Regions from separate parts of the Vreelandella sp. 21 genome, predicted to be linked through region 2. Evidence: predicted binding sites of a transcription regulator. Region 2 holds the regulator's gene; the other holds the start of a gene.
What was found. Region 2 encodes LexA, which represses DNA repair genes until DNA is damaged. Its sites were predicted from a motif close to TACTGTNTANNTANACAGTA; they were not measured.
Positions count from the first base shown of each region.

Region 1: a site for LexA is predicted at 3,807-3,826, ahead of ACN06F_RS06565 (PA0069 family radical SAM protein). Genes of this name have one in related genera too.

Region 1 covers NZ_CP194673.1:1,412,493-1,428,754, forward strand. Annotated here, with positions in the region: gene ACN06F_RS06545 (heavy metal translocating P-type ATPase) at 1-596, shown strand, start outside; gene ACN06F_RS06550 (LysR family transcriptional regulator) at 622-1,506, opposite strand; gene ACN06F_RS06555 (sulfite exporter TauE/SafE family protein) at 1,565-2,344, shown strand; gene ACN06F_RS06560 (winged helix-turn-helix domain-containing protein) at 2,356-2,652, opposite strand; gene ACN06F_RS06565 (PA0069 family radical SAM protein) at 2,696-3,772, opposite strand; one part of gene ACN06F_RS06570 (IS3 family transposase) at 3,939-4,849, opposite strand; one part of gene ACN06F_RS06570 (IS3 family transposase) at 4,849-5,092, opposite strand; gene ACN06F_RS06575 (Tar ligand binding domain-containing protein) at 5,111-5,383, opposite strand; gene ACN06F_RS06580 (uracil-xanthine permease family protein) at 5,506-6,960, opposite strand; gene uraH (hydroxyisourate hydrolase) at 7,478-7,837, shown strand; gene ACN06F_RS06590 (urate hydroxylase PuuD) at 7,930-9,129, shown strand; gene ACN06F_RS06595 (IclR family transcriptional regulator) at 9,330-10,127, shown strand; gene gcl (glyoxylate carboligase) at 10,471-12,258, shown strand; gene hyi (hydroxypyruvate isomerase) at 12,327-13,103, shown strand; gene ACN06F_RS06610 (2-hydroxy-3-oxopropionate reductase) at 13,213-14,097, shown strand; gene ACN06F_RS06615 (glycerate kinase type-2 family protein) at 14,258-15,580, shown strand; gene ACN06F_RS06620 (GntR family transcriptional regulator) at 15,704-16,262, shown strand, end outside.
Region 2 covers NZ_CP194673.1:1,697,833-1,714,094, forward strand. Annotated here, with positions in the region: gene ACN06F_RS07945 (MetQ/NlpA family ABC transporter substrate-binding protein) at 1-553, opposite strand, end outside; gene ACN06F_RS07950 (methionine ABC transporter permease) at 668-1,321, opposite strand; gene ACN06F_RS07955 (methionine ABC transporter ATP-binding protein) at 1,302-2,345, opposite strand; gene ACN06F_RS07960 (riboflavin synthase subunit alpha) at 2,805-3,431, shown strand; gene ACN06F_RS07965 (NCS2 family permease) at 3,631-4,929, shown strand; gene ACN06F_RS07970 (adenine phosphoribosyltransferase) at 4,964-5,509, shown strand; gene gpt (xanthine phosphoribosyltransferase) at 5,518-5,997, shown strand; gene ung (uracil-DNA glycosylase) at 5,999-6,682, shown strand; gene upp (uracil phosphoribosyltransferase) at 6,780-7,409, shown strand; gene ACN06F_RS07990 (uracil-xanthine permease family protein) at 7,498-8,727, shown strand; gene mobB (molybdopterin-guanine dinucleotide biosynthesis protein B) at 8,769-9,320, shown strand; gene moaC (cyclic pyranopterin monophosphate synthase MoaC) at 9,381-10,175, shown strand; gene moaE (molybdopterin synthase catalytic subunit MoaE) at 10,180-10,656, shown strand; gene ACN06F_RS08010 (ribonuclease J) at 10,712-12,310, opposite strand; gene purU (formyltetrahydrofolate deformylase) at 12,587-13,441, shown strand; gene ACN06F_RS08020 (energy-coupling factor ABC transporter permease) at 13,527-14,198, shown strand; gene lexA (transcriptional repressor LexA) at 14,259-14,936, opposite strand; gene ACN06F_RS08030 (TetR/AcrR family transcriptional regulator) at 15,264-15,941, shown strand; gene ACN06F_RS08035 (L,D-transpeptidase family protein) at 15,919-16,262, shown strand, end outside.

The DNA.
Region 1 (16,262 bases), 290 kb from region 2:
TTGCTTCCCAAGTAATGCTGGCGGATGAGTCAGGCTGGCTGGCGACGTTCTACCTGACCGATCAACCCGTCGACGATGCGGAGCTAAGCGTGAAGCACCTGCTAGGGTCAGGTTATCTGGTTGCAATGATCAGTGGTGATCGACAGGGCGCGGTTAGTTGGGTAGGCGAGCGTGTTGGTCTGGTGCGCGAGGCTTGCTATGCCCAGCGCTCTCCGGAAGCCAAGGCACGGCTATTACGCGGGTTACCATCGCCAACACTGTTTGTGGGAGATGGCCTAAACGATACGCTAAGCTTGGCGGCAGCAGACGCTGGCATTGCCCCACTGAGTGCCAGCGAAGCTGCCCGCGAGGGAGCATCCGCCCAGCTAATGACACCAGGGATCGGTGGGATAGTAAAATTGCTTAGCATCGCTAAGCGTACGCGGCGCGTTATGGAGCAAAATCTTTTCTTTTCGGCACTCTATAACACCCTGGCACTTGGCGTAGTCGTCGTCATGGCTATACCACCGTTGATCGCAGTGCTCGCCATGGCAATAAGCTCGCTCAGCGTGACGCTTAACGCCGCACGATTAGCATGGTCAGAGCCGGATAGTTAAACGGCGGGTAGTTCTCGTTCAGTGCTTAGGGAAGCCGTAAATGAGTAAACAGGCTTTGCATAGCCGGTGACAGTGATGCTTCATCGCGATAGCACAAGCACAGTTGCCGTTTGGCCCACGGGTCGTTTAGATTCACAACGCTAAGGTCGTAACGCTGTAGCCATTGTTGCGCAATGCCTTTAGGAATAATGGCGATGCCTACTTGGTGGGCTACCAAATTGCACAGCTCACCAAATCCTTTCATGCGTATCCGTAGTGTTAATGAAGCCCCAAGCTGGCGAGCCTGCTCTTCGATTTGAGCTTGCAGCGCACTTTCCTCGCTCAATCCAACCATTGGCAGTCCGACAACTTCGTGAAAGCTAATCCATGATTGGCTAGATAGTGGATGCCCCTTGGCCACCACAACGACTAAATGGTCAGGCACCAGAGCGTCGCGTTTTAAGCCCTCTGCGTTAGCCGCATCGGTGATGATTCCCCCCTCAACAATGCCGGCTTGGATCGACTGAATGATTGCTAGGCTGGTTCGCTCCTTAACGTCCATATGCAGCGAAGGGTGGGCTTGTAACCAGGGCGCAAGCTTGCGAGGCAAAAAAGAGGCAAGTGCGGCAGTATTTGCATGCAGTCTAAGCGTTCCTGACAGCCCCTTGGCAAACGCTTCAAGTTCACCGCGCATTTTTTTATGCTGCAGCAACATTTGCCGAGCGTGGTGAGCTAGGGCTTCTCCGGCTTCTGTTGGCATAACACCGCGGGGGTGGCGTTCAAGCAGTTTGACTTCAACATCGGCCTCAATACGGCGCAGGCGTTCACTGGCAGAACCCAAGGCTAGGTGAGCATTGATGGCTCCTTGAGTGATGCTACCTGCTTCGACAATACACAGAAAAAGATGAAGATCTGATAAATCCAAACGCATAAAAAGCTCCTATCCCACCCTAAGGCTGAGCCGAAGCCTAAGAGGAAAATACCTGATTGTGGCGGGGTTCCTGTCACGCTTCAATGTCGTCATGACAAACGATATTGCTACGCTAATTTGGTTGTTGGGCACATTCCTGCTAGCAGGCTTGGTGAAAGGAGTAACCGGAATGGGGCTGCCTACCGTTGCTATGGCTCTTCTGGGGGCGCTTTACTCACCCGTTGTTGCCGCTGCATTATTGATAGTGCCCTCGTTAATTACCAATATTTGGCAGTTTTTGAAGGGCGGTTATCACTGGCACGTTCTAAGCCGCTTTTTTAGCATGATGCTTGGTATTCCCGTCGGCGCTTTTTTGGGTGCGCCGCTATTGAGCCAGCTTGACGCAGATTGGGCAGCGTTTAGTCTGGGAAGCGCCTTAATGCTTTATTCCATATGCTCTTTTTGGGCGCCTGTGATTAATATTCTGCCCAAGTATGAGTCCTGGTTGTCATCCATTATCGGTCTTTTAACTGGATGGATTACAGGGGCAACGGGTGTGTTTGTACTTCCAGCAGTGCCTTATTTGCAGGCACTTGGGATAGAAAGGAACGAACTGATCCAAGCATTGGGACTCTCGTTTACGGTTTCTACCCTGGCGCTACTCAGCAGCCTAGCGGTGCAACACTCTTTGGAAACCGTGCACCTGACGCTTTCGCTGTACGCGGTACTCCCTGCATTAGCCGGTATGTGGTTGGGGAGCTTAATTAGAAACCGTATATCGACAGTGCAGTTTCGTTGCTGGTTTTTGCTAACGTTGTCGCTGTTGGCCGTAGACCTGATGTCACGACCCTTTCGCTAAGTACTTGTGCGTCAGCAATAGCCAAGTGCCACCTTTAGCCGTTCCGCATGAGCAGCAACCCAGTGAGGATCTATCGCCCCCCAGTCACGTATCTGGTAGTGGCCAATATTATGGCGTTCACCTTCACCTTTCTCGAATACGCACTCGATATCCAGCTCCGCAAGTGAGGCGATAGTATCCTGCGCGGTACGACGAGGCATACCGGTGGCCTCAATTAACGCTGGTACGCTTGCGACGCCTTGCTCAATTAAATGCGCGACATATAAGCGGCGGTAAAAACTTGATTTGGTCTTGCTAAGCGAGGTCATTGGGTTTCCTTTTGCGGGAAGCTACTACATCAAAAGGCTTAGCTTAAATGAATAAATCCCCTTGCGCCCGGGGTGGTCGAAAGTCGTGGGTGTTCAGGCCCTGTTCGGTGCGTGGCTGCATGTTCCACTGGCGGCTGGCGCGATTAAAGCGCTGGGCGATCAAGTCGGCAAAGACACCTTCACCACGGAAGCGTTTACCAAATTGTGCATCGTAGTTTTTGCCGCTTCGGCATTGGCGAATCAGGCTCATTACCTTAGCGGCTCGCTCAGGGTAGTGGGCTTGTAGCCAGGCTTCAAACATTGGTGCGACTTCATGGGGCAGGCGCAGCAGCATCCACGTTGCTGTGCGCGCGCCAGCTCGACTGGCCGCTTCTAGAATGCGTTCAATTTCGTGATCAGTAAGGCCAGGAATAATCGGTGAGACCAGCGTACCCACTGGAATGCCTGCGGTGTTGAGCTCGCGGATCACTTTTAAGCGCGTCTGAGGCGAGGCCGCCCGGGGTTCCAAGGTACGTTTTAGGTTGGCATCCAGGCTTGTCAGGCTAACAAACACCCGCACTAACCGATGCTCGGCCATTTCTGCTAGCAGGTCTAAATCCCGCAGTATTAGCGTGCTTTTAGTAACCAAGGTGACCGGATGCCTACATGCCAGTAGCAGCTCTAATAAACGACGAGTTGTTTGGTATTTCGCTTCCAGCGGCTGATAACAGTCAGTGTTACCGGAAAGGTTGATAGGACGACATACATAATGGGGGTGGCTAAGCTCGTCTATTAAGTGCTCAACTAATCCTGTGCGGGCGATTAATTTAGTTTCAAAATCGAGCCCCGGTGACAAATCCCAGTAGGCGTGGGAAGGGCGAGCGTAGCAGTAAATGCAGCCATGCTCGCAGCCGCGAAAAGGGTTGAGTGAGCGGTCAAAAGGTAAATCCGGTGAACGGTTCCAGGAAAGCGCGCTCTTGCTGGGTTCCTCGCGTATCTCCGTTGCAAGCGAAGTAGTGGCCCCCTCATGCCACCAGCCATCATCCTCTACCACGCTGCAAGTTGGCGAAAAGCGGTTATGCGGGTCGTAGGTCGCACCACGTCCTTTATACACGGTAGCGCTGGAAGGGGAAGAAGCCATTAGTTGCCACCTCTGCACGGACTAGAGTTGCCATATATGTATATATATACAGTATATGGCGTTTGGCTCTATGTGCAAGGTACGGCTTGGTGAGGTAGCGAAGTCAGCTGAGCATGTGATTGGGTGTTTTCACTGCTGGCGTTGAGTTTGAATCGCCCCGGATATTTTAGACACCCGTTAGGCTCTTAAAGTAACGCCTTTCATAATCAACCGGTGACAAGTTATCACTTGTGCCGTGTCGGCGCTTTGGGTTGTAAAACATTTCAATGTAATTGAACACGTCACGTCTAGCCGCTTCGCGTGTTGAATAAATCTGTCGCTTGATTCGCTCCCGCTTGAGAAGTTGAAAGAAGCTTTCAGCAACGGCGTTGTCATGACAGTTACCACGTCGGCTCATACTGCCTACCAAGCAATTCGCTTTCAGAAAGCTTTGCCAGTCTCCACTGCTAAACTGGCTCCCTTGATCCGAATGCACCATCACCGTTCCTTGTGGCTTGCGTCGCCAGACTGCTGATAACAAAGCATCCAGTGCCAACTCCGTAGTCATGCGAGACTTCATCGACCAGCCAATCACTTGACGGGAAAACAGGTCGATAACTACCGATAGGTAAAGCCAGCCTTCGTAAGTGCGGATGTACGTGATGTCCGTCACCCAAGCAATATTTGGCGCTGTTACTTCAAACTGACGGTCTAAATGGTTAGGGGATACGGCAGCCGGTTTCCCATCGCCATAGCCGCCAGGGCGTCGTCGATAGCCCGTCTGAGAGCGTAAACCTTCCCTATTCATAAGACGCGCCACACGGTGCTTCCCACAAGCTTCGCCAGCTTCACGCAAGTCCTGGTAGACCTTGCGATAGCCATATACACCGCCGCTTTCAAGCCAGGAGTGCTTGATCAATCCCAGCAAGCGCTCATCTTCCCGCGCTCGATTAGAGAGCGCTTTTTTACACCATGCGTAGTAACCGCTGGGGTGCACTGCCATCATCTGACACAAGCGACGTACCGAATATTGGCTCGAATAATTTTGAATAAACGCGTACCTCAGTCGGACTCCCTGGCGAAGTACGCGGTGGCCTTTTTTAATATGTCTCGCTCTTCTAATACGCGTTTGAGTTCGGCCTTCAAACGACGGTTTTCAGCTTGGAGATCATCATCCTCTTGCCGTTGTTCTACCGGCTTATCGTATCGCTTAATCCAGTTGTACAGGCTGTGACCTGACACGCCTAGCCGCTCAGCGACCTCGGCCACGCGATGGCCGCGCTCTACCACTTGTTTGACGGCTTCGATTTTGAATTCTTCAGTGTAGCGGGGATGGCTCATGGTTCCTCCTAGATACCTTTAGTATAGGGCCTGGAGGTGTCTATGAAACCTGGGGCGATTCAGCTCTTGGTACAGGCGGCCCATTTGTAAACGTACATTTTGTATCGATGAATTGGTTCTGTTCAGTGTCGATTGTTGATTGACATTGACGTTGGTAAATTGCTCGATGCTTTCCTGACTATGATTGACCGCGTAGAGTCCGGTGCCACTCAGTAGTAGCAGTAATGTCAGAAAAGAGAATAAAACGAGTGACCAGCTCATTCTCATTGTTAGATTGTTTAAGCGGTGCATGTGTCACTCCATTAATATCATTATTGTATTCTGCAATAACGCAATAGAACTGCCGGGCTAGCGGCAGTTCTAAAGCGTCGTACATGTTTTAAATGATGGTCTGGTTGCTAATTAACACATCATTATTCGGCATGAACGCTACGTTGGCTAAGGTTATTACCTTGGTTATTGGTTTCGTCCTTAGTGTCTTTATCTTCGTTAGCAATCTTTTCCCTTTCTTTAGCCTCATCTGAAAGAGATTTTTTGGGTAGGACGATGTTCAGAGTGAAAGCCGTAATAGCGGCCACAACGATAGGCGCTCCGCCAATCAAGTCTCTTAATACCGCAGGAAACTGCTCAATAGCTGATGGCTCTGCAGCGATGCCTAAGCTTAGTGCTAGGGAAAGGCCGACGATGGTCATATTGCGCGCAGACATCTCATCTTTAACCAGCAACTGGATGCCGGTCATGGTAATCATGCCAAACACGGTAATTGTTGCACCACCTAGAACGGGGTAAGGAATCGTCGTAATCATTGCGCCGAATTTCGGACTGAGACCCGCCAGAATCATAAAAATACCTGCCAGCGCCAGTACGTATCGGCTAATTACCTTGGTCATGGCTACGATGCCAACATTCTGGCTGAATGTAGAGGTGGGCAGGGCGCCGAAGAAAGAGCTGACGGTAGTGGTTAAACCATTGCCGAGTAGGCCGCCGGTAAGCTCTTTTGTTTTTAGCTCACGGTTCATACCGCCAACGGTTGTGGCAGATAAATCCCCAATAGTTTGTACGGAGTTGATAACACAAATGACGACCATCGAAGCAATGGCCGCAGTGTGAAACTCCATTTCAAATGGCATTACTTTGGGAACGGCTACCCAGGATGCATTGGCTACGTTGTCGAAATTAACCAAGCCTAGCGATAGGGAAAGTAAATAGCCCACCACAATGCCCACAATAATGGCAGAGAGCTTAATCACCCCTTTACCAAATTGAGCTGCAATTAAGACAGTGAGCAACGTAACGACAGCGACGATCCAATTAATGGGGTCACCAAAATTGGCAGCATTAACGTTTCCACTGCCCGCCATATAGCGAATAGCGATGTCATATAGCGACAGACCGATTACCAATACCACTGTTCCTGCCACGACAGGGGGGAACAGGTGGCGTATATATTGGATGAAGTAGCCCACCACGACCATGGTCATACCGCCAATCAACTGGGCGCCGAGTATTCCTTCAATCCCGTACTGAGCGCCAACTGCCACAAGCGTCGGTACGTAGGCAAAGCCGACACCAAAGATAGCAGGTAAGCGTGCACCGAATTTCCACACACCGTATAGATGGAACACGGTACAGACACCTGATGCCAGTACCGCTATCTGGATAAGCAGGAGCTTTTCTTCGACGCTCGCGCCAACGACTCCGGCAACGATAATAGGCGGTGTTATCACGCCAGCAATCATGGCCAGTAGGTGCTGAAGAGAAAGCGGCAGCACCTTTAAGAATTTGGGTTTTCCATAAAAATCAAAGAGGGAGGTGCTCTTTCCATCTATTCGCGCTCGCTCTTCCGACGAGGCAATTGCGTCACTCATGAGGGACTCTCCATTGTTGTTGTATTCAATGATTTGAAATTATTGTTCATTTTTGAAGTTAATACTGTACACAAAAAATCTGCTGAAAATAAATAATTTCGCCCTGTTTATGCTCATCTATTTGGCTAATAGCGCTTCTTGATACGAAAAATAGCATGCTGGTTTCTCAGCTACGTCTACCATATTTTTTGCTCAAGCTTTTGATTTTTAATTTATTTTTAAATATCTCTGCCAGGGAGGGGCTTGTGTATAGATGCCTGGTCGTCGCCTAGGAAAGAAAATCTGAGTAGCTAAGGTAGCGTCAAAATTTTGGCGCTGGACAGGGTGAACAACGCTTCCTAATAAAAATGTATACAAAAATTCTTTGAAATGTGTCGATTTTTTATATAGAAATGTAGTCATTGGGTTTTGGGCTATGCCGTGTCTTACCCACTGTTGAGCTACTTATTGTAAGTAAGGCATTGGGAAAAAACAGGGTAATAGCTCTAATTACATTAATAAAATATTGGAGAAACCAATGGGTTACGTGACAACTCATGTTCTGGATACTGCGCAAGGCTGCCCAGGCGAGGGAGTCAAAATTGATCTGTATCGTGTCGTTAACGGCGAACGCAGCTTCCTCAAAACGGTAACCACCAATGATGATGGCCGCTGTGACCATCCCATATTAGATGGCGACGAGCTACAAGAAGGGGAGTACGAGTTGGCGTTTCATGCAGGCGATTACTTCGCCAGTCAGGCTGGCCGAGTTGCGGATAACGGGCCTGCCTTCTTAAACGTGATACCGCTTCGCTTCGGGGTCAATGACGCCACACAGCACTATCACGTGCCATTGCTGCTATCGCCCTATGCCTACTCTACGTATCGCGGCAGCTAAAGAGACTTAATCAATAGTCCCGATAAAAATAGCCCTGATAAAAAACCTAATGCTGCCGACTAACAACAAACAAATGAGGCGAGGAAGCCGACATGCTGTCCTACTTAATTGATTTTTCTAATTTTATGCTTCGCTGGCTACACGTTATTGCCGCGATTGCCTGGATTGGTGAGTCTATCTACTTTGTCATGCTAGATAATGGCTTAAAATCCCCCAAAGATGAAAACTGCCGCAAAAAAGGCGTGTTTGGTGAGATGTGGGCCGTGCACGGTGGCGGCTTCTATCACAATCAGAAATATGCCACCAGCCCGGAAAAGCTGCCTGATGACCTCCACTGGTCCTTCTGGAAGGCTTATACCACTTGGTTATCTGGCTTCGCTTTATTCATTATTTTGTACATGTTTAATCCTGGCTTTTATTTGGTTAATCCCAATAGTAGTTGGGAGTGGGCTGCCAATATGACCGGCTGGCAGGCCAACGTTTTGGCGCTGACCTTTTTGTTATTGGGTTGGGTGGTTTACAACGAAATGTGTAAGCGCATCAGCCCCAACATGGAGCGCGATGGCCTATTAAGTATTGGTGTTGCGATCATGATGGTGGTGGTGGCGTACCTGAGCACTCAAATGTTCTCAGGTCGTGCCGCATTTCTATTGACCGGGGCTGTTATGGCAACGGCGATGTCTGCCAACGTGTTCTTCTGGATCATTCCAGGGCAGCGCCGCATTGTTAAGGCGATGAAAGCTGGCGAAACGCCAAATCCGTTAGACGGCAAACGTGGTAAGCAACGCTCGGTACACAATACGTACTTTACGTTACCCGTTGTCTTATTAATGATCAGTAATCACTACTCCTTTGCATACTCTCACGCCTATGCATGGGTCATCATGGCATTGCTGATTTTTGCGGGTGCATTAATTCGTCAGTACTTCGTGTTGATGCATGCTGGGAAAATACGGCCTGGTTATCCTGCGGCAGGTGTCCTCTTGATTATGGTGGCGTTTTGGATAGGGATGCCAGCTAACCAACAAGCTAATGCTGGTGCAGAGAGTGGGACAGATATTGCTGATGTGCAGGCGGTTATTGAGCAGCGCTGCGTTGCGTGCCATGCCCAATCGCCAACACAGCCCGGTTTTTCTGCTCCTCCTGCGGGCTTTGCCTACGATAACCTTGAGCAAATTTTGCATCACAAAGAGAGCATTCAGCAAGTCGTGGCCAGTGGATACATGCCCCTTGGCAACATGACCAATATGACAGATGAAGAGCGCGGGTTGATTGGAGAGTGGTCTGAGTAACTAGCTCGCTCGTTGTGACGTCAGCAGCTAACACCTTCTAGCGCTCTAGTGGTGATAGCTGCTGTATTAGCTGAGTTCCTTAACGCATGCTCAATGTTGCTTTAAATCATTAATGGCAATCGGTCAGTGGTAGATTTGCGCAGGCGTTGGGGGTTTTACGTTATCTCGATAATACAAATAACGAAGTGAGTTAACCCGCCATGAGTGATAAGGGAAAAAAACATTTAATTCCCGCGCTTGAACGCGGGCTGACGATTTTAATGGAGCTCAATCGTCATCATCGCGAAATGAGTTTTGCTGAGATCGTCAAACGCGTTGGTTATCCCCAGTCGACGTCGTATCGCGCAGTCCAGACCTTGGAGCATATGGGGTTTCTACGCCATCACCCGGTCACTGGATTGTATTCGCTGGGTGTGAACGTGCTAAAACTGGGCTTTGAATATGTGGCCTCATTGGATGTTGTGCAGGTAGGCCATCCTGTTATTGAGTCGCTATGCGAGCAGACCGGCTGCTCAAGTCATATTGCCGTTCGCGACGGAAGGGATGCCGTTTATGTGGCCCGTGTGGGTGCCACTAACGCCACAATTCGTCGCGTTAGTGTAGGAACACGAATTCCACTGCACTGCACGTCACTAGGGCGACTGCTTCTGACAGATCTCTCAAAAGAGGAATTTGAATCGCTTTATCCTGACGACCAACTACTTAATAAAGAACTCGGTGCCCCCATCCGGCGTGATGTTCTATGGGACTTAGTTCAGGAAGACCGTCAGCGTGGTTATGTCATTGCCGATTCTTACTATCACTTTGGTATTTCATCGATTGCCTACCCGCTCTACAACCATGATGGGGTAGTGGAGGGCGTTGTTAGTATCATGGTGCCTGTGCATGAATTTGCCGAGGATGAGCGAACCAAGCTGCAAGCGCTGGTGCAAGAGGCCGCGAGAACAATCTCCGATATGCTAGGGCACGATCAAGCCCTTGCGAAACGCGATGGCTAGGTATTGCAGACGGCACTGCGTGCGGGATTAAATCTACACCATTTTCCCCCTGTATGGACTGGATGCAAAAGCACCGGTCCGATTGGCATGCCTGTTTTTACCAATACCCAGAGCGTTTCGTTAGTAACACTTGCGCTCCCTTGTACGTGTTTATACTCAATATAATCCATATTAAATATTTGATTTAAAATGATTTTTATTGCGTCTGCTGAATTTAGTGGAAATATTTTCCATTAAATATTGACAGTGCTTCGGATGGCGCATACTTTGAATATTGTTTCGTATACAAAATTAAATACAAAAATGAATACTAAATGTATTCACTCTTCGAGGAGAAGTTGTGATGGCTAAAATGACAGCTGCAGAAGCCGCCATTCACGTCCTGAAAAAAGAAGGTGTTGAAGTTGCCTTTGGTGTGCCAGGTGCTGCTATCAATCCTTTCTACGCTGCGATGCGTAAAGTGGGCGGCGTAGATCACGTGTTAGCACGCCACGTGGAAGGCGCCTCACACATGGCGGAAGGGTATACCCGCACAACCGCTGGCAACATTGGTGTGTGTATCGGTACTTCTGGTCCCGCGGGCACGGATATGATTACGGGCCTGTATTCTGCCAGTGCTGATTCAATTCCGATTCTATGTATCACTGGCCAAGCTCCCCGCGCCAAGATGCATAAAGAAGACTTCCAGGCCGTCGATATTCAGACGATTGCTGGCCCGGTAACCAAATGGTCCGTTACGGTGATGGAACCTGCCCAGGTACCGCGCGCATTCCAGAAAGCCTTCCAGCTTATGCGTTCTAGCCGTCCTGGACCGGTACTGATCGATCTTCCCATCGATGTACAGATGAGCGAAATCGAGTTTGATCCGGACACCTACGAGTCACTTCCGGCTTATAAACCCTCAGCATCTCGTGCCCAAATTGAAAAAGCATTGACGATGCTCAACGAAGCCGATAAGCCGCTGATCGTGGCTGGTGGTGGCATCATCAATGCCGATGCTGCCGAGCAATTAGTTGAATTTGCTGAGCTAACCGGGGTGCCGGTGATCCCGACGCTGATGGGGTGGGGAACGATCCCGGATGACCACCCGTTAATGGCAGGCATGGTAGGGCTGCAAACGTCGCACCGATACGGCAATGCGACCATGTTGGCCTCTGACTTTGTCATGGGGATTGGTAATCGGTGGGCTAACCGACACACTGGCAATGTTGAAACGTATACAAAAGATAGAAATTTTGTTCACGTTGATATCGAGCCTACGCAAATAGGCCGTATTTTTGGGCCTGACTACGGCATCGTTTCTGACGCTAAGCTTGCCCTAGACCTGTTTATCGACGTCGCTCGTGAAATGAAGGCCAGCGGACAGCTTAAAAACCGTAGTGCCTGGGCACAAGAGTGTCAGGAGCGTAAGCGCACGCTACTGCGCAAAACGCACTTCGATAACGTGCCGGTGAAACCGCAGCGTGTTTACGAAGAGATGAACAAGGTTTTTGGTAAAAATGCACGCTATATCAGCACGATCGGTTTGTCGCAGATTGCCGGCGCTCAGTTCCTGCATGTGTACAAGCCTCGTCACTGGATTAACTGTGGCCAAGCTGGGCCACTAGGCTGGACAGTGCCTGCAGCACTGGGTGTTTGCCGTGCCGACCCTGATGCCGAAGTGGTTGCGCTGTCTGGCGATTACGACTTCCAGTTCATGGTAGAAGAGCTAGCGGTTGGGGCACAGTTTAACTTGCCGTATATCCACGTGCTGGTGAATAACTCCTACCTCGGTTTGATTCGTCAGGCCCAGCGTGGCTTCGACATGGACTACTGTGTCCAGCTCTCGTTCAAGAACATTAACTACACCGACGAAGAAGCGGCGCTCGCTGAGTACGGCGTAGATCACGTGTCGGTTGCTGAAGGCCTTGGCTGTAAAGCGCTGCGTGTCACTACACCCGATGAGATTGCACCTGCGTTAGAGAAAGCGCGTGAGCTAATGCGCCAATACCGTGTGCCGGTAGTGGTGGAAATCATTCTCGAGCGCGTTACCAATATCTCGATGGGCACTGACCTTGATGGGGTTAATGAGTTCGAAGCGTTAGCTGAAAACCTTACCGATGCACCGAGTTCTATTGCCAGCCTGACGTAAGGCACCGAGGTGCTTTCAGGCAAGTCGCTGAAGTCGTTATTAAGACGCTAAAACGTTAGGAGAACACTATGGCTAAGTTTGCCGCGAATCTCAGTATGCTGTTCACTGAAGTCGATTTTCTTGATCGCTTTGAGGCCGCCGCAAAGGCGGGCTTTAAAGGGGTTGAGTACCTTTTTCCCTATGACTATGCGGCAGCTGACATCAAGCAGCGCTTGGATGCGAATGGCCTAACCCAAGTGTTGCACAACTTACCTGCGGGAGATTGGGGAGCAGGCGAGCGAGGCATTGCTTGCCATCCCGACCGGGTAGAAGAGTTTCGTGCCGGTGTGGATAAAGCGATCGACTATGCCACTACGCTTGAGTGCAAGCAGGTGAACTGCCTAGCGGGTATTCAGCCTGAGGGCGTTAGTGATGCTGAAGCTCACCGTACCCTGGTTGAAAACCTTCGCTACGCTGCCGAAAAACTCAAAGCAGCCGGCATTTTGCTGCTTGCAGAGCCTATCAATACCCGTGACATTCCAGGCTTTTTCCTTAATCGCACCGAGCAGGCGTTGGCACTTTTTGACGAAGTCGGTAGCGATAACTTAAAGCTGCAGTATGACATCTACCACATGCAAATCATGGAGGGTGATCTTGCACCCACTATTGAAAAGCATTTTGCACGTATCGCTCACGTGCAGTTGGCGGATAACCCAGGGCGCCATGAGCCAGGAACGGGTGAGATCAATTATCCCTTCTTATTTAGCCACCTGCAGCAGCTTGGCTATGACGGCTGGATCGGCTGCGAGTACAAGCCCAAGACCACGACGGTAGAAGGTTTAGGTTGGTTAGATAAGGCGCGTTAACCCTGTATGACTTAAAACAGGCAAGTGAGTAGATAGTCGTTAACTCAGGAAATCTAAATCATTTAGAAACAATAGGTTGGTTTCTAAAAGATGCGAATGGAGAACAATTATGAGTAAGATTGGTTTTATTGGTTTAGGCATTATGGGGCGTCCTATGGCGGGGCACCTGCTCGACGCTGGTCACTCTTTAGTGACTGTTAAACGCGGCACTTTGGATGCTGCGCTTGCCGAAAAAGGCATGAGTGAAGTCGCTTCTCCCAAAGCGGTGGCTGAAGCGTCTGATGTCATTATCACCATGGTGCCCGACACGCCCGATGTCGAAAGTGTGTTATTTGGTGAGGAAGGCGTGATTGAAGGCCTGAAGCCCGGCACCCTGGTGATTGATATGAGCTCCATTGCCCCAATGCAGACCCAGGCATTTGCCAAGCGGATTACCGATGCGGGCGGAGAGTTTGTCGATGCGCCGGTTTCTGGTGGTGAAGGTGGTGCAATTAACGCTGTACTTACCATCATGGTGGGCGCAACAACGGAAGGCTTTGAGCGAGCCAAGCCATACCTGGACGTTGTTGGGAAGACGATTACCCACATCGGCGGCCATGGTGCAGGTCAGACGTGCAAAGTGGCTAACCAGATTGTGGTTGCGCTAACGATTGAAGCAGTGGCAGAAGGGTTGCTGTTTGCCTCTAAAGCCGGTGCTGATGTCGCTAAAGTACGTGAATCACTGATGGGCGGTTTAGCTCAATCGAAAATCCTCGATGTTCATGGCGAGCGCATGATCAAGCGCACCTTTGAGCCTGGGTTCCGCGTTCGTCTGCACCAGAAAGATCTCAACTTGGCGTTAGAGGGTGCTAGGACGTTAAACCTGTCATTGCCAGGCACCGCCAATGCACAGCAGTTGTTCCAAGCGTGTGTTGCCAACGGGGGCCAGGATTGGGATCACGCAGGTATTGTGCGCGCTTTAGAAAAGCTGGCAGACCATGAGGTTGGCCAATAACGCGCCTTTGTCAGGCAGGCCAGCGTCTGTTGGCCTGCCATTAAGTTCTTTTTACTAAGTTTTAAGTTCTTTTTACTAAGCTTTCCAAGCTCTTTGTTTACGTTCTTTTCTAAGCTCCTTTCTGAGCCTTTTTCCTGATCCCTGCCCGAGGAGTCTTTTGATGAATTCCCTTGTTCGCTTGGCGCCTTTTACCAGTGAAGAGGCAACCCGCCAGTGGCTGAATCAACTGGCCGAAACGGCCATTGCTGCGGTACATCCCGATAGCTTATTAACTGCCCAGTTGCCTGAAAAACCGCCAGGCCGAACTGTCGTCGTGGGCGCGGGTAAGGCTGCTGCCGCCATGGCGCGTGCATTAGAGTTGGCGTGGGAAAAACGCGCTCGAGAGTCAGGCGAAGAGGTCGACTTAACAGGCGTGGTGGTGACCCGTTATCAGCATGGGGCAGCCTGTCGCTATATCGATGTACTGGAAGCCTCCCACCCGATGCCTGATGCGCTGGGTGAGCAAGCCGCTAAGCGCATGCTTGATGAAGTAAAAGGCCTGGGTGAAGACGATCAAGTGATCGCACTCATCTCCGGCGGCGGCTCCGCGTTAATGACCCTGCCGGCGGACGGCATTTCGCTAGAAGACAAGCAGGCTCTGAATAAGGCGCTGCTTCGCTGCGGTGCACCGATCCGTGAAATCAACACCGTAAGGCGCCATTTGTCTGCAATTAAAGGCGGGCGGTTGGCCACTGCTGCGCACCCCGCGCAAGTGGTGACGCTACTTATTTCGGATGTTCCTGGTGATGTGCCTTCATTAATTGCCTCAGGCCCGACGCTGCCGGATAACACAACGTCGTTAGATGCCTTGGCAATTCTAAACCGCCATGAGATTGAGGTGCCTGAGCATGTGAAACGCCATTTAATGGCCGATCATCGTGCGCCTCAGACCTGGAACCAAGGATTTGCACGGGACAAATCGACTATCCTGGCCCGCGCGCGCGACGCATTGAAGGCCGCCCAGCTGAGTGCCGAAGAGAGTGGCCTAGAGGTAAGAGTGTTAGGTGATGATCTTGAGGGGGAAGCAAGAGATTTAGGCATTGCCCAAGGGCGTATGGCGTGCAAGTTGCAGTCTGAAATTACTCGTCCGCTGCTGGTACTGTCAGGCGGCGAAACGAGCGTTACCGTGCGCGGTAATGGTCGAGGAGGGCGTAACGTTGAGTACCTGCTGGGGCTTTTTGATACGCTAAAAGGATGTGATGGCATTTATGCGATTGCCATTGATACCGATGGAATCGATGGCTCTGAAGATAATGCAGGCGCGTTAATTGGGCCTGAGTGCTGGCAGCGGGCTAAGGCATTAACGCTTTCTGCCCAGGATTACCTTGCCCGTAACGATGCGTACAGTTTCTTTGATGCTTTAGATGACCTCGTGGTAACAGGGCCAACCCGAACCAATGTTAACGATTTCCGAGCGATTCTTATTCTACCCAACCCGTCGTAAGGTTGTCGTTGTTCCCGCTTAACTATCCAATTACCCGTTAAGGCATTGTTTTGCGTGGTTCTGAGTGGTTGTCCGAGGGGTAAACATGATAAGTTTCGTCGAGGTTCATTAGAGAGTTAGGCCATGACCCTCGGCTGGCACAAGAAAGGTTTTACCAAAACGAAAGAAGGTCGCGTTAGCGATCAAGATATTGTTGAACACATCCGGTCTGCGGTACTGATGCAGCGACTGGCACCAAATACAAAACTGCCTGAAGTCACCATAGGCGATGTATTTGGCGTCAGCCGTTCAGTGGTGCGTAAAGCGTTAACACGGCTTGATGCTGAACATGTTATCGACCAACGACCGAATCAGGTCGCCCGCGTCAGAGCACCTTCGATTGACGAAACGCGAGAGACGTTTTCTGCGCGTAGGTTAGTGGAAGGTGAGATTGTCTCACTGTTGGCGGGTAAGCTGGATGTGGCGACTTACAAGGCGTTAGAGAAGCAGGTCGCCCTTGAAAAGCAGGCGTTTGAAAACAGTGACGAACCGTCACGCATTGAGCATTCCCTCAATATTCATCACCTCCTTGCGCAGCATGCCCCTAATCGTATCTTGGGTGCGATGTTGACCGATCTCGTCTTGAGAACGTCAATTGTCATCGCTCTCTATAAGCGTCCGGGCTTGTCTTCTTGCTACTTGG
Region 2 (16,262 bases):
GTAGTACACGGGGTAGTTGTGCAGCTTCAATTTCGCGGAAACGGAAGTTGCGGGGATTTTCAGCGATGTCGATGGGGGTAGCTTCCAGGTTGCTCGGATCATTAAGTGTGATCAGGCCCTGGTTGTGCATCAGAATGAGTGCGCGCCCTTCATTAGATGGGTCGTTGGGCAGCGCGATTTGAGCGCCGTCGGGCAGTTCTTCAATGCTGTCGTATTTCTCAGAGTATGCGCCGATCGGGTAAACAAAAGTGTAGCCCGCAATGGCAAGATCATATCCACGGTCATTGACCATAGCCTGCAGGTACGGTTCGTGCTGATAAGCGTTCGCGTCTAAGCTGCCATCGGAGAGGGCAGCATTCGGCGTGACGTAGTCGGTGAACTCAATGATCTCGACGTTTAAGTCATACTCTTCTTTGGCAATTCGCGCTGCCACTTCCATGACTTCGGTTTCCGGACCTGCCACAGTGCCCATTTTGATGGTGCGTGTTTCTGCGTTGGCAACGTTAACTGCAAGGGCTAAGGCAGTCAGGCTGCCGATAAGTAGTTTTTGCATGGTGTCACTCCTGTGGCACAGTAAATGTTGGATGTGATTATGCGGCAATAAGAAATAAAATTCTAATGCGTTTTGGTTATATTCGACTATGCCGATAAAAGGTGCAGACTATCGTCACTTGCGATCACTTTTACGCACTAAATAGTCGCCCAGGCTTTGGAAACCTTGAACCATCACCACCAGTATAACGACGGTAATTAACATAATGGTGGGGTTGAAGCGGTTATAGCCATAGCGAATGCCTAAATCGCCCAGGCCACCGCCACCTACGGCGCCCGCCATGGCAGAGTAACTGACCAGTGTCACTAACGTAATCGTCAGCCCCGTGATAATGCCGCCCCTTGCCTCAGGGATCAGTACCTTGGTAATGATCTGCCAAGGCGTTGCGCCCATTGATTGAGCAGACTCAATAAGCCCCGGGGATATCTCGTTAAGCGCACCTTCGATTAGCCGAGCTACAAATGGAATAGCAGCAATAGTTAACGGCACTGAGGCGGCATTAATACCAATAGAGGTGCCGACCAGCATGCGGGTGAACGGGATAATCGCCACCATCAAAATGATGAACGGAATTGAGCGGCCAACATTGGTAACAATGCCTAGTACTTGATTGAGTGCTGGCATCGCTAATATCTGACCAGGGCGAGTCACGTAGAGCATGACGCCAAGTGGCAGGCCGAGCAGGGTGGCGATCACGCCTGAAATAGCCACCATGTAGAGCGTATCCAGCGTGGCTTGTAAAATAAGATCAAACATTGCGCTGGACATGACCAAGTACCTCTACCTGTAGTTGATGTGCTTCTAAATAAGCCATTGCTTCCTGAGTTTGAGCGGGGCTGCCGAGCAGCTCTGCAATCATCAGCCCTAGGGTGCGGTCTTGAATGGACTCGACCTTTGCCTGGAGGATGCTGACATCAACGCTGCACTCCCGCGCTAAGCGTGAAATAAGCGGCGTCGAAACAGCATCACCGGAAAACGTTAGCCGAACGACGGGATGAGTATGTTCGCTCGGTGTATCGCTTAAACGCTCGATCAGTTCTTTAGGTGGGCTTAGCTGCAAAAAGTCGTTCAGGAACTCCCTACCCAGCTGTGTGATAGGCGCAGTGAAGAAATCACCGACCTCGGCGTCTTCTACTAGCTCACCATCGGAGATGAGGCTTACTCGATGGCAAATAGACTTCACAACTTCCATTTCGTGAGTGATCAACAAAATGGTGATGCCGAGCTGCTGATTAATTTCTCTCAACAGCTCAAGAATCGAACTGGTGGTCTGGGGGTCTAGTGCGGAAGTGGCTTCATCGCACAGTAAGACGTTGGGTTTGCTGGCCAGGGCGCGGGCGATGGCGACACGCTGCTTTTGACCACCAGAAAGCTGGGCTGGGTATTGTTTGGCTTTATCAGACAAGCCCACCAGCTCCAGCAGCGGCAATACGCGATCCTTTATAGCACTGCGGCTTTCGCCCATTAACTCAAGGGGAAGTGCCACATTATCAAATACAGTACGCGTTGTTAGCAGATTGAAATGCTGGAAAATCATTCCAATGCGGTGTCGGGCACGGTTTAATTCGCCGCGACTAAGGCGGGTCATTTCCTGGCCATCGACTGATACGCTGCCAGTGCTTGGGCGTTCAAGTAGGTTGACACAGCGAATAAGGGTCGACTTGCCTGCGCCCGAAAGACCAATAACGCCGTGAATGGTGCCTTTGGGAATCGTTAAATTGACATCTTTTAGGGCATGAACGGCACTATTGCCAGTGCCATAGGTTTTACTAACGTTGCTAATTTCAATCATAGCGTCTGCCTTAACGGTAGGCCGAAGACGGAGTGCGAGGGAGCAAGCGTAGGGCGGGAAATAAAAAAAGGCCACCCTTGCGGGTGGCCATCAACGCTGGACACACCCTTTTAGCTGCACTTCACCAAGCCATTGGCTTGGTGGACGCCCGCAATCTGGGTACAAATCGGCGTCATTACATTTGCGGCGAAAGTCTAAAGAGTGGTGGGTGTCTTGTCAATTAGCGCCGTTCTATTTCATGTTTTAATGCGATAATTCAGGTTTATTTTCTGAGTCAATGATTTTTGTTAGTGATTGATTCTGATGAGTGCTAATGCGGCGCTTGTTATCAGAAAAAAGCCGTTTCAACGTTTGTAGCAAGGCTTCTGGCTGCACACGGGTTGGGTATTAGTAGTAAGCTTGCACAGAATTTTAGGACCTGTTTTGACTTTAATGCGTTGAGAAAGAGGGCGTAGCAATATGTTTACTGGCATTGTGCAAGGCGTGGCTGAGGTCGTCGCTGTTAAAGAGCTGGAAGAGTTTCGCACCCACGTAGTCGCATTGCCGGAGGCGTTGCGTGAAGGGCTCACTATTGGTGCGTCGGTAGCCCATAATGGTGTTTGCCTGACGGTAACCGCGATAGAAGGTGAGAATGTCAGTTTTGATCTGATGCGTGAAACGTTGCGTTTGACAAATCTTGGTGCAATTGCACCAGGTCAGTGCGTCAACATAGAGCGCGCGGCGCGTTTTGGTGATGAAATTGGTGGGCACTCCATGTCAGGCCACATTATTTGTATGGCCAATGTGGTGGCAATCGAAGAGGCACCCAACAATCGTCGGCTTTGGTTTTCACTGCCTGAGAGAGTCGCTAAGTTTGTATTCGAGAAAGGGTACATTGGTGTTGATGGTATCAGCTTGACGGTAGGTGACGTACGTCCCGCCAGCGATAGTGCGGGGGTGGAGTTTAGCGTCAATCTGATACCAGAGACGCTGGCGCGTACAGTTTTAAAAGACCGGTTGCTAGGCGACAGGGTCAATATCGAGATTGATCCGCAAACCCAGGTGATTGTTGAAACAGTTGAAAGGGTGTTAGCGAGTCGTCTTTAGTCGTGTTTTTTGTCTTACCGTTGACCGATCGGTTAGCTCATGGCCTGAAGTTTGCTATTCATAATAGATAGGTGGGGGAGTTCCCATCAACGCTAGCGGCACACGGGGCACTCGCAACGCGTAGAGCCTTTAGGTAGTATGTGCGGCTTTTCTCGCATCAAGGGACGCATTCAGCGTAAGCGCGAAGGATAAAAACGACATGAAACTTCTGGACAACTACTTCAAGCTCACCGAGCAGAAGACCAACGTAAAGACCGAGGTGATCGCTGGATTCACCACGTTTCTTACGATGGCTTATATCATTTTCGTCAACCCGAGCATTCTCTCGGAAGCGGGGATGGATTACGGCGCGGTGTTTGTGGCTACCTGTATCGCCGCTGCCATTGGCTGTTTTGTCATGGGGCTTTGGGCAAACTATCCGATCGCGCAAGCACCAGGTATGGGGCTGAATGCCTTTTTTACCTACGGGGTGGTGCTGGGAATGGGCTATACCTGGGAGGCGGCATTGGGGGCTGTCTTCTTCTCCGGCCTGACGTTCTTCCTGCTAAGTATTTTTAAAATCCGCGAGTGGATCATTAATTCTATTCCACTCTCATTGCGTTTGGGGATTGCCGCGGGTATTGGCTTATTCCTTGCGATGATCGCACTCAAAAATGCCAGTATTGTGGTCGCTAATCCAGCCACCTATGTGGCACTGGGTGATCTATCCCAGCCACCCGCACTTTACGCCTTACTGGGCTTTTTCGTTATTACGGCGCTTTCTTATCTGCGTGTGACCGGTGCGGTAATGATCGGTATTTTGGGTATCACGATCCTTGCGATGCTGTTCGGCCATAACCAGTATGGCGGTATTATGTCGATGCCGCCTTCGATTGCACCTACCTTTATGGCAATGGATCTAATGGGCGCACTGGATGTGGCCATGCTAAGCGTCATTTTTGCCTTCTTGTTTGTGGATCTGTTTGATACGTCAGGCACGTTGGTAGGGGTGGCCCACCGCGGCAAACTGCTGGATGAAAATGGCAAGCTGCCGCGCATTGGTCGCGCTATGATGGCCGACAGTACCGCGTCTATGGCGGGTGCTGCATTGGGTACTTCGACAACGACTAGCTATATTGAATCAACTGCGGGTATCGCTTCCGGTGGTCGTACGGGGTTAACGGCGGTTGTGGTTGGTGTGCTGTTTTTAATTAGCCTTTTCTTTGCGCCGTTAGCAGGTTCTATTCCGGCCTATGCGACAGCAGGGGCGCTGCTTTACGTGGCCGTTTTGATGGCGGGTAGCTTAGCCCACGCAAACTGGGAAGACCCAACCGACGCTGCGCCGGTACTGATCGCTGCCCTGGCTATGCCGCTGACGTTCTCAATTGCTGAGGGAATTGCGCTTGGCTTTATTAGCTATGTTGCGATTAAAGCGCTTTCGGGACGGTTCAGCGATTTGAACCCCGCCGTCATAACGCTGGCGCTACTGTTTGCAGCAAAATTTCTTTTCCTGGGTTAATTACCCGCTTTATCTTTAATCAATGAGAGACGCGATGAGCATCTACGGCGACTACATTAAGTCCGTTATTCGCACGGTTCCTGACTGGCCAGAGCAGGGCGTAAATTTTCGTGATATCACACCGCTACTGCAAAATAGTGCTGCCTTTCGTAAGCTGATTGATAGCTTTGTGCATCGCTACCAGGAAATGAACTTAGATGCCATCGCGGCGATTGATGCCCGAGGCTTCATCATTGGTGCGCCCTTGGCCTATGAGTTGGGCTGCAGCTTTGTGCCCGTTCGCAAGAAGGGCAAACTGCCTTTCAAGACGATCAGTGAGACTTACACGCTTGAGTACGGCCACTCTGAAGTTGAGCTTCATGCCGATGCTTTCCAGAAAAATGACCGTATCCTGCTGATGGATGATTTGATAGCCACTGGCGGTACTATGCTTGCAGCAGCGAATCTAATTCAACGCTCTGGTGGGCACGTGGTGGAAACTGCAACTATTATTGAGCTGCCTGAGCTGGGCGGTTCCCAGAAAATTCGCGACGCTGGCTATAGCGTATTCGCGGTATGTTCATTCACCGAAGACGAGTAACGCCTCTTATGAGCAGCGAACGCTATCATCAGCACTTCACCATTTCCTGGGATCAACTGCACCGCGACGTGCGTCAACTTTGCCATCAGTTAATTGAACGAGATTTCAAAGGTATCGTCGCGATTACCCGTGGTGGATTAATACCTGCGGCGCTTATCGCCCGTGAACTTAATATCCGCTTGATCGATACCGTTTGTATCAAAAGCTATGATCATATGGATCAAGGCGGTTTAGACATCATGAAGGGCGTTGACCATGATGGTGATGGTTGGCTATTGGTTGATGATCTGGTAGATACCGGTAAAACTGCCCGTGCCGTTCGTGAAATGTTGCCTAAGGCGCATTTCGTGACAATGTATGCCAAACCAGAAGGGCGCCCTCTGGTTGACCAATACCTTACCGAAGTGGCTCAGCAGTGTTGGATCCAGTTCCCTTGGGATATGGGCATTGCTTATGTTGAGCCGCTGGCGGATCAACTGAAGAAGTAATATGGCTAACCCGCTACCCGACGATTGGAATCAATGGCTTGGGCAAGAATTTCAGGCTGACTATATGTCAGCCCTGAAAGCATTTTTGGCCCAAGAAAAATCAGCCAAAAAAGTTATCTACCCGCACTCATCGCATTGGTTTCGCGCTTTTGAGTTGACACCTTTAGCCTCTGTGAAAGTCGTTATTCTAGGGCAAGACCCCTATCACGGCCCAAATCAAGCTCATGGGTTGTGCTTTTCGGTGCAGCCGGGTATCCAAGTGCCCCCCTCTTTGGTCAATATTTATAAAGAATTAGCTGCTGATGTGGGGTTTACGCCCGTGCGACACGGCTTTTTGGAGTCTTGGGCAAACCAGGGTGTGCTGCTGCTGAACACCGCATTAACGGTTGAGCAGGGTAATGCCGCTTCTCATCGTGGCAAGGGGTGGGAACACTTCACCGACTGCGCGATTGAAACCGTCAGTCGGTACGCTGAACCGTGCGTTTTCTTGTTGTGGGGTAGTCATGCGCGCCAGAAGAAAGTCCTGATTGATCAGTCGCGCCACTTGGTGTTGGAATCCCCGCATCCTTCGCCACTCTCGGCGCATCGAGGCTTTTTTGGCAATCATCACTTTTCCCGTGCCAATCAGTTTTTAGCAGAGCATGGGCGTTCACCGATTGAGTGGCAATTGCCGGAAACCCCTTAACCTACTGGTCAGTTGCGGGTAGAATGGCGCGCAATTTTGTAAGCTTGTCGATGCGACTTAGGTCGCCATCCTGAATCCCATGCAGCGAGGAAGTCCCATGAGTGTCTACGCCATTAATCATCCGCTTGTTCAACATAAGCTGGGACTGCTTCGCGAAGCTGATTTAAGCACCAAGAGCTTCCGAGAGCTGGCTGGTGAAGTGGCTAAGCTGCTGACCTATGAAGCAACAAAGGGGCTAGAGCTCGAAGATCATGAGATTCAAGGCTGGAACAACGAGCCTATTGCGACGCGTCGCTTGAAGGGAAAAAAAGTAACGGTTGTGCCAATTCTGCGAGCTGGTTTAGGTATGCTGGAGGGCGTAACTGATCTAATTCCTAGCGCACGCGTCAGCGTAGTGGGTCTTTATCGTGATGAAGAGACTCTTCAGCCAGTGCCTTATTTCGCCAAGTTCGCCAATGATATTGAAGAGCGCATGGCACTTGTCATCGACCCGATGCTTGCGACCGGTGGCTCAATGGTGGCGACGTTAGATATGTTGCGTGAGCGTGGTTGTGAGCATATGAAAGTCATCGTGCTGGTAGCTGCCCCTGAGGGTATTAAGCGTGTTCAGGATGCGTACCCAGATGTTGAGATTTACACCGCATCCGTTGATGACCGGCTAGATGAGCATGGCTACATCGTGCCTGGTTTGGGAGATGCAGGCGATAAGATCTTCGGAACGCGCTAAGCACTCCGACTAACAATGCCCCTTACGCTTCGCGTTGGGGGCATTTTTTTGGCTAACCACCGACAACGAAAACATTGGAAACGTTTAGATGAGACATTCAGCAAGTCATGAGTCTTGGCCCAAAATGCTGCTGACAGGTGCGCAAATGCTATTCGTAGCCTTTGGTGCACTGGTATTGGTTCCACTGCTGACTGGTCTAGATCCCAGTGTCGCACTATTTACCGCGGGTATTGGTACGCTGGTGTTTCACGGAATTACCAAGCAGACGGTGCCGGTATTCTTGGCGTCATCATTTGCGTTCATTGCTCCCATTCAAGGCTCGATAGCAAGCTTTGGCGTGTCAGCCACGCTGGGTGGCTTAATGGCAGCAGGGGTGGTGTACGTTGCCATTTCTCAAGTAGTACGTGTTAAAGGCACTGCTTGGCTGCACAGGCTGTTACCGCCTGTTGTTGTCGGGCCAGTCATTATGGTGATTGGTTTAGCATTGGCGCCAGTCGCTGTCAGTATGGCAACAGGAGAGACAAGCGATAACATTGGCTATGGTCAAGCGATCTTTCTTTCCATGGCCAGTTTGCTGGTAACGCTGATATTAGCTGTCTTCGGGCGTGGCATTCTTCGCTTGGTGCCGATAATGGGTGGTATCGCAGTGGGGTATGGCTTAGCGCTTGTTATGGGCGTTGTCGATTTCACTGTGGTGCGTGATGCTGCTTGGCTATCATTGCCAAACTTTACCGCGCCGAGTTTTCACTGGGCGGCTATTTTGTTCATGATTCCTGTCGCGATTGCTCCTGCGGTGGAACATATCGGCGATATGGTGGCGATAGGCTCAGTGACACGCAAAAACTATTTAGAGAAGCCAGGTCTTCACCGCACCTTGTTAGGCGATGGGCTGGCGACAATGGCGGCTGCGCTGTTTGGTGGTCCTCCCAACACAACCTACTCAGAAGTAACGGGGGCAGTGACGCTGACTAAGGCATTCAACCCCATGTACATGATCATCGCCGCAGTGATTGCGATTGTACTGGCCTTTGTAGGCAAGCTGGGCGCGTTACTGCAAACTATTCCAGGCCCTGTAATGGGCGGTATTATGACGCTGCTGTTTGGTTCGATCGCAGTGGTTGGTATGAATACCCTGGTGCGTGCAGGCCAGTCATTAACTGCGGCGCGTAATCTCGTGGTGGTTTCGTTAATTTTAGTATTTGGGATAGGTGGAATGCAGTTTGGAGGTGGTCAGTTCACCCTCCAGGGCGTGAGTTTAGCTGCGTTAGTTGGCATTGCGCTAAACTGGCTGTTACCCGCTGAGAAAGAGGGCGAATAGCCACTCAATCATACCTACCGGTTGGTCATTGGGAGTTGTTAATGGAAGAGGCAATTGATAGTCCATTTCCTGTACTCGGCATTGCCGCGTGGAGTGGGACTGGTAAGACGACTCTGTTAGCGCAGCTTTTGCCTCGCCTGCGCGAAAAGGGGCTCAGGGTGGGGGTGATAAAGCATGCCCACCATAGCTTTGATGTCGATCAGCCAGGAAAAGATAGCTATAAACTTCGTAAGGCTGGCGCTGCGCCTATGTTGATTGCATCCCGAGAGCGTTTTGCCATGATGCAAGAGACACCTGGCCAAGCAGAACCGGACCTTGGCTACCTCTTGTCACTGATGATTACCCAGGCGCCAGATTTGGTCATTGTCGAAGGCTTTAAGGCGTGGCCAATTCCTAAGCTAGTCCTGTACCGTGCAGGAATTGGCGATGTTTCCATTGTCAGTGGTGACTGGGTACAGGCGGTAGCGTCAAGTGGTTCGCTGCCTCCATCAATTCGCCCAACAGCTAAGCGGCTGGACCTGAATAATATTGAAGCGATCACTGAGTGGGTAATCGAGTGGATGAATGCTCAACCCAATGCTGTGGCTAACTAAATTAGCAGCTCCCAAATCAGTATTTTTATAACACCGTGGCTTGATTAAATAGGTAACGATATGCAGCTAACTCACCTCAATAAACACGGCGAAGCCAACATGGTCGATGTCGGAGATAAGCGAGAGACTCGCCGCGAGGCGGTAGCGTCTGGGCGTATCGTTATGCAGCCTAAAACGTTGCAGCTGTTGAGTGATGGCGAGTTGCCCAAAGGCGATGTGCTGGCGACTGCGCGCATTGCGGGTATTCAGGCAGCAAAGCGCACGCATGAGTTGATCCCGTTGTGCCATTCATTAGCGCTTTCAAAAGTCTCTGTAGATTTCGATATTGATCACGCTAACGGCTGTGTTGAAGTCTCCGCGCTTTGCCGCCTTAACGGACAGACCGGGGTGGAAATGGAAGCCCTGACAGCCGTGTCAGTAGCTTGTCTGACGCTTTACGATATGTGTAAAGCGGTGGATAAAGAGATGCGCATTGACGCCATTCAATTGGAAAGTAAGCGGGGCGGTGTTCGTGGCGATTATCAACGAGGTGTGCCAGAACCAATTGTGACTGGCGGTGGCGTTGCGGGAGAGGTTCGCTTAGGCGAGCGATGTGCATCCCCTTGCGTTCGGGTTAAGTTTCTTGCTGAGTTGCGTGAGCGGGTGGAAGAGAGTGACCTTGCCATTGGGCTTGATCAACTGCCGAGTCGAGATGTGGCGGGGTTGAAAGCGGCGTTAAGCGCTATGGATGCACGCTTTAATGTGTTGTCAGAGCAGCGCACGTTGTGTGCTATCAATCAAGTGATGGCCAACGATAGTGCGCGCCTTACCGATGAGGATGAAGTGGCCTTCTTTCCTCCAGTGACGGGTGGGTAATCAGATGGCTGATATTACAGAGACTGAATTGGATATTGCTGTCAGGGTTCAAGAAGAAGCGTTTAAAATGGATGATGGCTATGAAAGTGCGCTGCGCAAGCGCACCGATATCGGCGCTATTGTTACCTTCACGGGATTTGTGCGTGACTTTAATGAATCCCCTGATGTTATTGGGCTGACTCTTGAGCACTACCCAGGGATGACCGAGCGCACATTAACGCAGATTGGTGAGCAGGCCTATCGGCGTTGGGATTTACAGGCCGTGCGGATTATTCACCGCATTGGTGATTTGACGCCGGGAGACCCTATTGTGCGGGTGCTGGTGGCCAGTGCTCATCGCCGCGATGCTTTCCAAGCCTGCGACTTTATTATGGATTTTTTAAAAACCCAGGCGCCGTTTTGGAAGAAAGAGCACTCCCGTCAGGGGGCTTACTGGGTAAAAGAGCGGCATACTGATCAGCAAGCTGCAGAACGCTGGTAGACGATATTGCCAATAGCATTAATATCGCCAATGGCTTTAACTATCGCCAATGGCTTTAACTATCGCTAATGGCTTCTGAAGAGGGCATTTCGGTTGCCATTATTTGTAAATGTACGTCTGGCATGTGCTGTAGGTGATTGGCTAGCCAATGAATGAGCCTCGGTTGCAGTGCTTGACGCAAATCGGCCAATGTCTCTGCTGCTATTTCTAATAACTGATCATCTAGCCATTCGCTGAAACTATCTTCATCGAGTGGGCTGGTACCGCTGGCATCCAGCATCAAACGACCAATGCGGCACCAGCCAGTGTCGGTAGCCGTAACGGGAAGCGCTAAGAACAAACTGCCGCGCCGCGATGAATGAGAGCCGGTATCGAGCCCTGGATGAGGCACGACGCTGTTCTGATTAACGATGCAGGGCGGCTGGGGATAGCGTGCTTCGCAGCGTAAGCCTAGATTGTCGAACATCAACATGTCGCCATTTACCGGTGCGAGCGGGGCGTTAATACCGAGACTGGTGGCAATCTCTTGATGGGCAGCCTGATGGCGCGCCTCCCCATGCACCGGCAGCAATGTTTTCGGCCGAATCCATTGATACAGTTTTCTCAGCTCATCTTCGGCAGGATGCCCAGTAGCGTGTAATTCTGGGTGGTTCATCTCATCGAAAATTGACACCCCAAGCTGCACTAGGCGTTTTTTCAGTTGTTCAATAGGGCGCTCGTTGCCTGGTATGGCTTTGGCAGAAAAAATGATGCTATCGCCTGGCTCAAGATCCACAAACGGGTGCCTCCGCTGTGCTAAGCGTTGCAGTGCTGCACGTGGTTCGCCCTGGCTGCCCGTAGCAATAATCACCACCTCTTCTGGCGGCAGGTAACCTAAGTCATGGGGCGGTACTAGCGGCGGAAAGTCGTCTAGATACCCTAGGCCCTTCGCGACACTCACCATGCGTTCCATTGAACGGCCCATCAGACTGACGCGTCGGCCGCACTGTTGGGCAGCAATCCCAATCGCTAATACGCGGGCGAGGTTGCTGGCAAAACAAGATACCACCACGCGGCCTTTGCACTGCTTCAAGGTGTGAGCGAGTGCTTTTGCAACATCGCCTTCACTGCCTGAATGGCCGGGCATCGGGGCGTTAGTGGAGTCGCCTACGACGAGGTCGATAGGCGCGAGCGCACGAAATTGAGCAGCGTTAATGGGCGAACCAATTAACGGGTTAGGGTCTAGTTTCCAGTCCCCGGTGTGTAGCACGCGATAGTCGCCTGCCTGCATTAGGATTGAGCAGCTTTCAGGAATCGAATGGGTAACTTGAAGGTAACGCAGCGTGAAGGGGCCGAGCTCCATTGCATCACCCGGTTCCACAACGTTTATAGCGGCGCTACTAAGCTGATGTTCTGCAAACTTATGGCGCAGCAATCCCGCCGCTAACGGCGTTGCAAAAATAGGGCAATTCCACTTAGGCCAGAGCCACGCCACGGCGCCAATATGATCTTCATGGCCATGGGTAATGTAGAGTGCCTTTGGGGTAATGTTGAGTGCTGCTAATGTATCTGTATTGGGCACCTGCAGTGGAGAATTAGGTAGATCTTGGCGAATCATCATGCCGCAGTCGACGGCGATCCACTCATCATCGTATCCATACAGCGTAAGATTCATTCCAATTTCACCACACCCACCTAGCGGCAGTAGGCGCAGGGGAGGGCGACGGCGGGGACGAAGTTGAACGCGTGGTGGGTGCATCAGTAATGAAAAGCCTAAAAAGTAAGGCCTTAACTATACGGGAAGGCAGGGGCGGGTAACAATCATCGTGGCATTTGGCTGCGGTGCTTCCTTGATAAGCATAAGGTACACTATTTCGCCTATATACCGCTTACCTACCGCTGGTAGGTGCTTGTCGAACGTGCCGTTAAAATATGTCAAGAGTGTTTATTTATGTCTCATTATTACCGTTTGGTGGTTTCTTGCCCTGATCAAGTGGGCATTGTGGCGCGTGTCTCAAGCTTTATTGCTCAACAAGGTGGTTCTATCACTGAAGCAAGCCAGCATTCTGATCTTGAGACTGGCCGATTCTTCATGCGATACGAAATTTTGGCAGATTCGTTGGGTATGTCGGCGGAGGCGTTACGTAGTGCGTTTGAGCCGGTGGCTAAAGCCTTCAATATGCAGTGGTCGCTCGTCGATACTCAAAAGCGTAGGCGTGTGGTGTTGATGGTGTCGCGGGAGTCTCACTGCCTGGTTGATCTGCTTTATCGTTGGCAGGCTGGGGAGCTTGATTGCGATATTGTCGGGGTTATTTCAAACCATGAGGATATGCGATCACTCACTGAGTGGTATGGCATTCCTTACCATCATGTGCCCGTAGATCCTGATAACAAGCAGGTTGCTTTCGAGCAGGTGCAAACTCAGATTGATAGCGCAAGGGCTGACTGCGTTGTGCTGGCACGTTACATGCAGATTTTGCCACCTTCGCTCTGCTCACGTTACGCGGGACGGGTGATTAACATCCACCATAGCTTCTTACCCTCTTTTGCCGGTGCTAAGCCCTATCATCAAGCTTACCAGCGTGGCGTTAAGCTAATCGGTGCTACCTGTCACTATGTCACTGAAGAACTGGATGCTGGGCCGATTATTGAACAAGATATTCATCGGGTAAGTCATTGCCACACGCCAACGGATCTCGTGCGTTTTGGGCGCGATGTCGAAAAAGCGGTATTGGCGCGTGGTTTACGATGGCATTTAGAAGACCGAGTATTAATCCATGGCAATAAGACCGTGGTGTTCAGCTAAGCATGTTGTTTAGATACGCAGAGTTTTTAGTCAATTCAATTTTACAGCTGGCTTGTCGTTAGCTGACGGGTAGATAGGGGCATCCATGTCTTTCGCGCAAAGTGTTTTAGCTCCCTGGGCATTGTTGCTGACGTGGTTGGTATCGTTGAGCGTACTTGCATGGATGATATGGCTGCGCCCTTGGCGAGTACTGATAGGCGATGTGGCTCTTCAGCATCGGTGGTTAGCCGCGACGCTCGCTGTAGTGTTGATGTGGCAACTGCGTGCTCAGGCAGTCGATTGGCTAACCCTGCACTTAGTATTCACTGTCTTAATGACGTTGGTATTCAAAATGCCTCTCGCATTAATCAGCAATGTGCTGATTAATGTTGCGATGTCAGCTATTGGCCGCAACGAATGGGTGTTACTAGGCGCTAATGTATTGGTAACCGGCATTGTACCTGCGGTCATTACCGGTTTGGTATGGCGATGGGTAGATCGGCGCCTGCCGGATAACTTGATGATCTTTCTATTCGTATGCGGCTTTTTTGGCGCAGCGCTGGCAACACTGGCAGGAGGGTTGTCGGCGGTCTTGCTAATCATGGTGGCGGGTACCGACTCTGAAGCTGTGTACTTAGCCCAAGAGTATGCGCGCTTCTTACCCCTGTTAATGCCCTCCGAGGCTTTCATCACAGGGATGTTGCTCAGTATTTTATTGGTGTATCACCCGAGTTGGGTAGCTACGTTTAATGATCGTCGCTATATAGACTCTCAGTAACATTGCGATAGCCGGTGAGTATCTCTATCGAGTGCCTCACCGGCATTTACACTTACTCGCTTATCCCAGTGCTTGGCCGTTACCGCCACGTATGACACCAACTCCCACCCCTTCGATATCCAACTGCTGCGTGCGTAGGTCAATTTCTATGGGCGCAAAGTCGTTGTTTTCAGCAATCAGCGTCACCGTATGGCCCTGTCGTTTAAAGCGTTTTACAGTTACTTCATCTTCTAGCCTTGCCACCACAATCTGGCCATCACGAACCCGGTCGGTGCGATGCACGGCAAGAAGGTCGCCTTCCAGTATGCCAACATCCTTCATTGACAAGCCTCGCACCCGAAGAAGGTAATCCGCTTTGGGGGTAAAGTATTCAGCGGGGAGTGGGCAATAACGATCAATGTGTTCCGCTGCTAGAATCGGGCTTCCTGCGGCCACTTCGCCAATGACAGGTAAGCCATTGGGTAGTGGTTCTACGTTGGCGGCAGGCGCTGTTGCCGAGACATCACTGACATCCTGCGGTTCCTGATTAGGCAGTCGAATCCCCCGCGAGGTATTGCGAATGATGCGGATGGCACCTTTACGCTCAAGCGCTCGTAAATGCTCTTCAGCAGCGTTAGGGGAGCGAAAGCCTAGCGCTTTGGCAATTTCTGCGCGGGTTGGCGGATAGCCAAATTCAGACATCGTTTTAACAATAAAATCAAAAACATGCTGTTGACGAGCAGTAAGTGGACGCGACATAACAAACTCCAAAAAATTAAACAAGACAGTGGCTACATGTCGGCTTAAACAGTATGTGGTTAAGTATACAGTATGTTGCTCTGTCCAGTACATGCTAGAGCGTTTCGCTATGGCATGGGAGTCGTTATGCGAATGGTGTCAGGAGTGGAGATAAGAACGGTAAGTCTGAGGGGCTCTGTCGACGGAGCGTCTGATGGCAGGCGTTTGAATAGGGGCCTAGGGTGTATTTGAGCGTTGGGTAAAAAGCTAAAGATAAGTGATTGAGCCAAATAGCGTTATGGCATAGTATTTAACGATGTTTTAAACACTCGTTTTCTGGAGGGCGCTATGGCGCAATCTGATACGGTAACACGTATCCTCGATACCGCTGAGGTGCTGTTTGCCGAGCGTGGTTTTGCCGAAACATCGCTACGCAATATCACCAGTAAAGCGCGGGTCAATTTGGCGGCTGTCAATTACCACTTTGGTTCTAAAAAAGCGCTTATCCAAGCGGTGTTTGCGCGCTATTTAGACCCCTTCTCGCAACGTTTTCATACGGCGCTTGATGAGCTGGAAGCGCAGTACAACGGTGATGTGATTCCGCTTGAAGTGCTGTTGGAAACAATGGCAAGCACGGTGCTGGCAGTGCCTGCTGAGCGCAATAGCCTGAAGGTGTTTATGCGTCTGCTAGGATTGGCGTATAGCCAGGCACAAGGGCATTTACGCCGTTATATCCAACAGCAGTACGGAGACGTATTTACCCGCTTTACTGAACTCGTGCGCCAGGCAACGCCAGATTTACCTGATGCTGAGCGTTTTTGGCGACTGCATTTCATGTTGGGCACCGTGATTTTTACGCTGTCGGGTCTAGATGCGCTGCGAGACATTGCTGCGAAAGACTATAATGAGCAAGTAACCGTCAGGGATTTGGTAAGACGTTTACGCCCTGTCGTGGTTGCTGCCATGAATGCTCCGCTACCGCCTGCTGCTGATGAAGGACATTATGCGAACGCCCACGCTAGCTGAACTACCCCCGCAGAATGGTGGTTGGATAGAAATCAATATCAAACAGCAGCAGCTATGCTGGTGGCAAGGGCGTACGCTGCAGTACACGTGCTCTGTATCCACCGGTGAGAAAGGTGTAGGACAGCAGGAAGGTAGTGGTCAAACCCCCCTGGGATGGCATTATATCCGCGCATCGATAGGTGGCGGTTTAGCTGATAATGCTGTTTTTCGGGGGCGACGGTGGACTGGGGAGGTGTTTACGTCGGCGCTTGCGGCGGAATTCCCTCATCGTGATTGGATATTAACGCGCATTTTGTGGCTCTGTGGTTTAGAGAGAGGAGG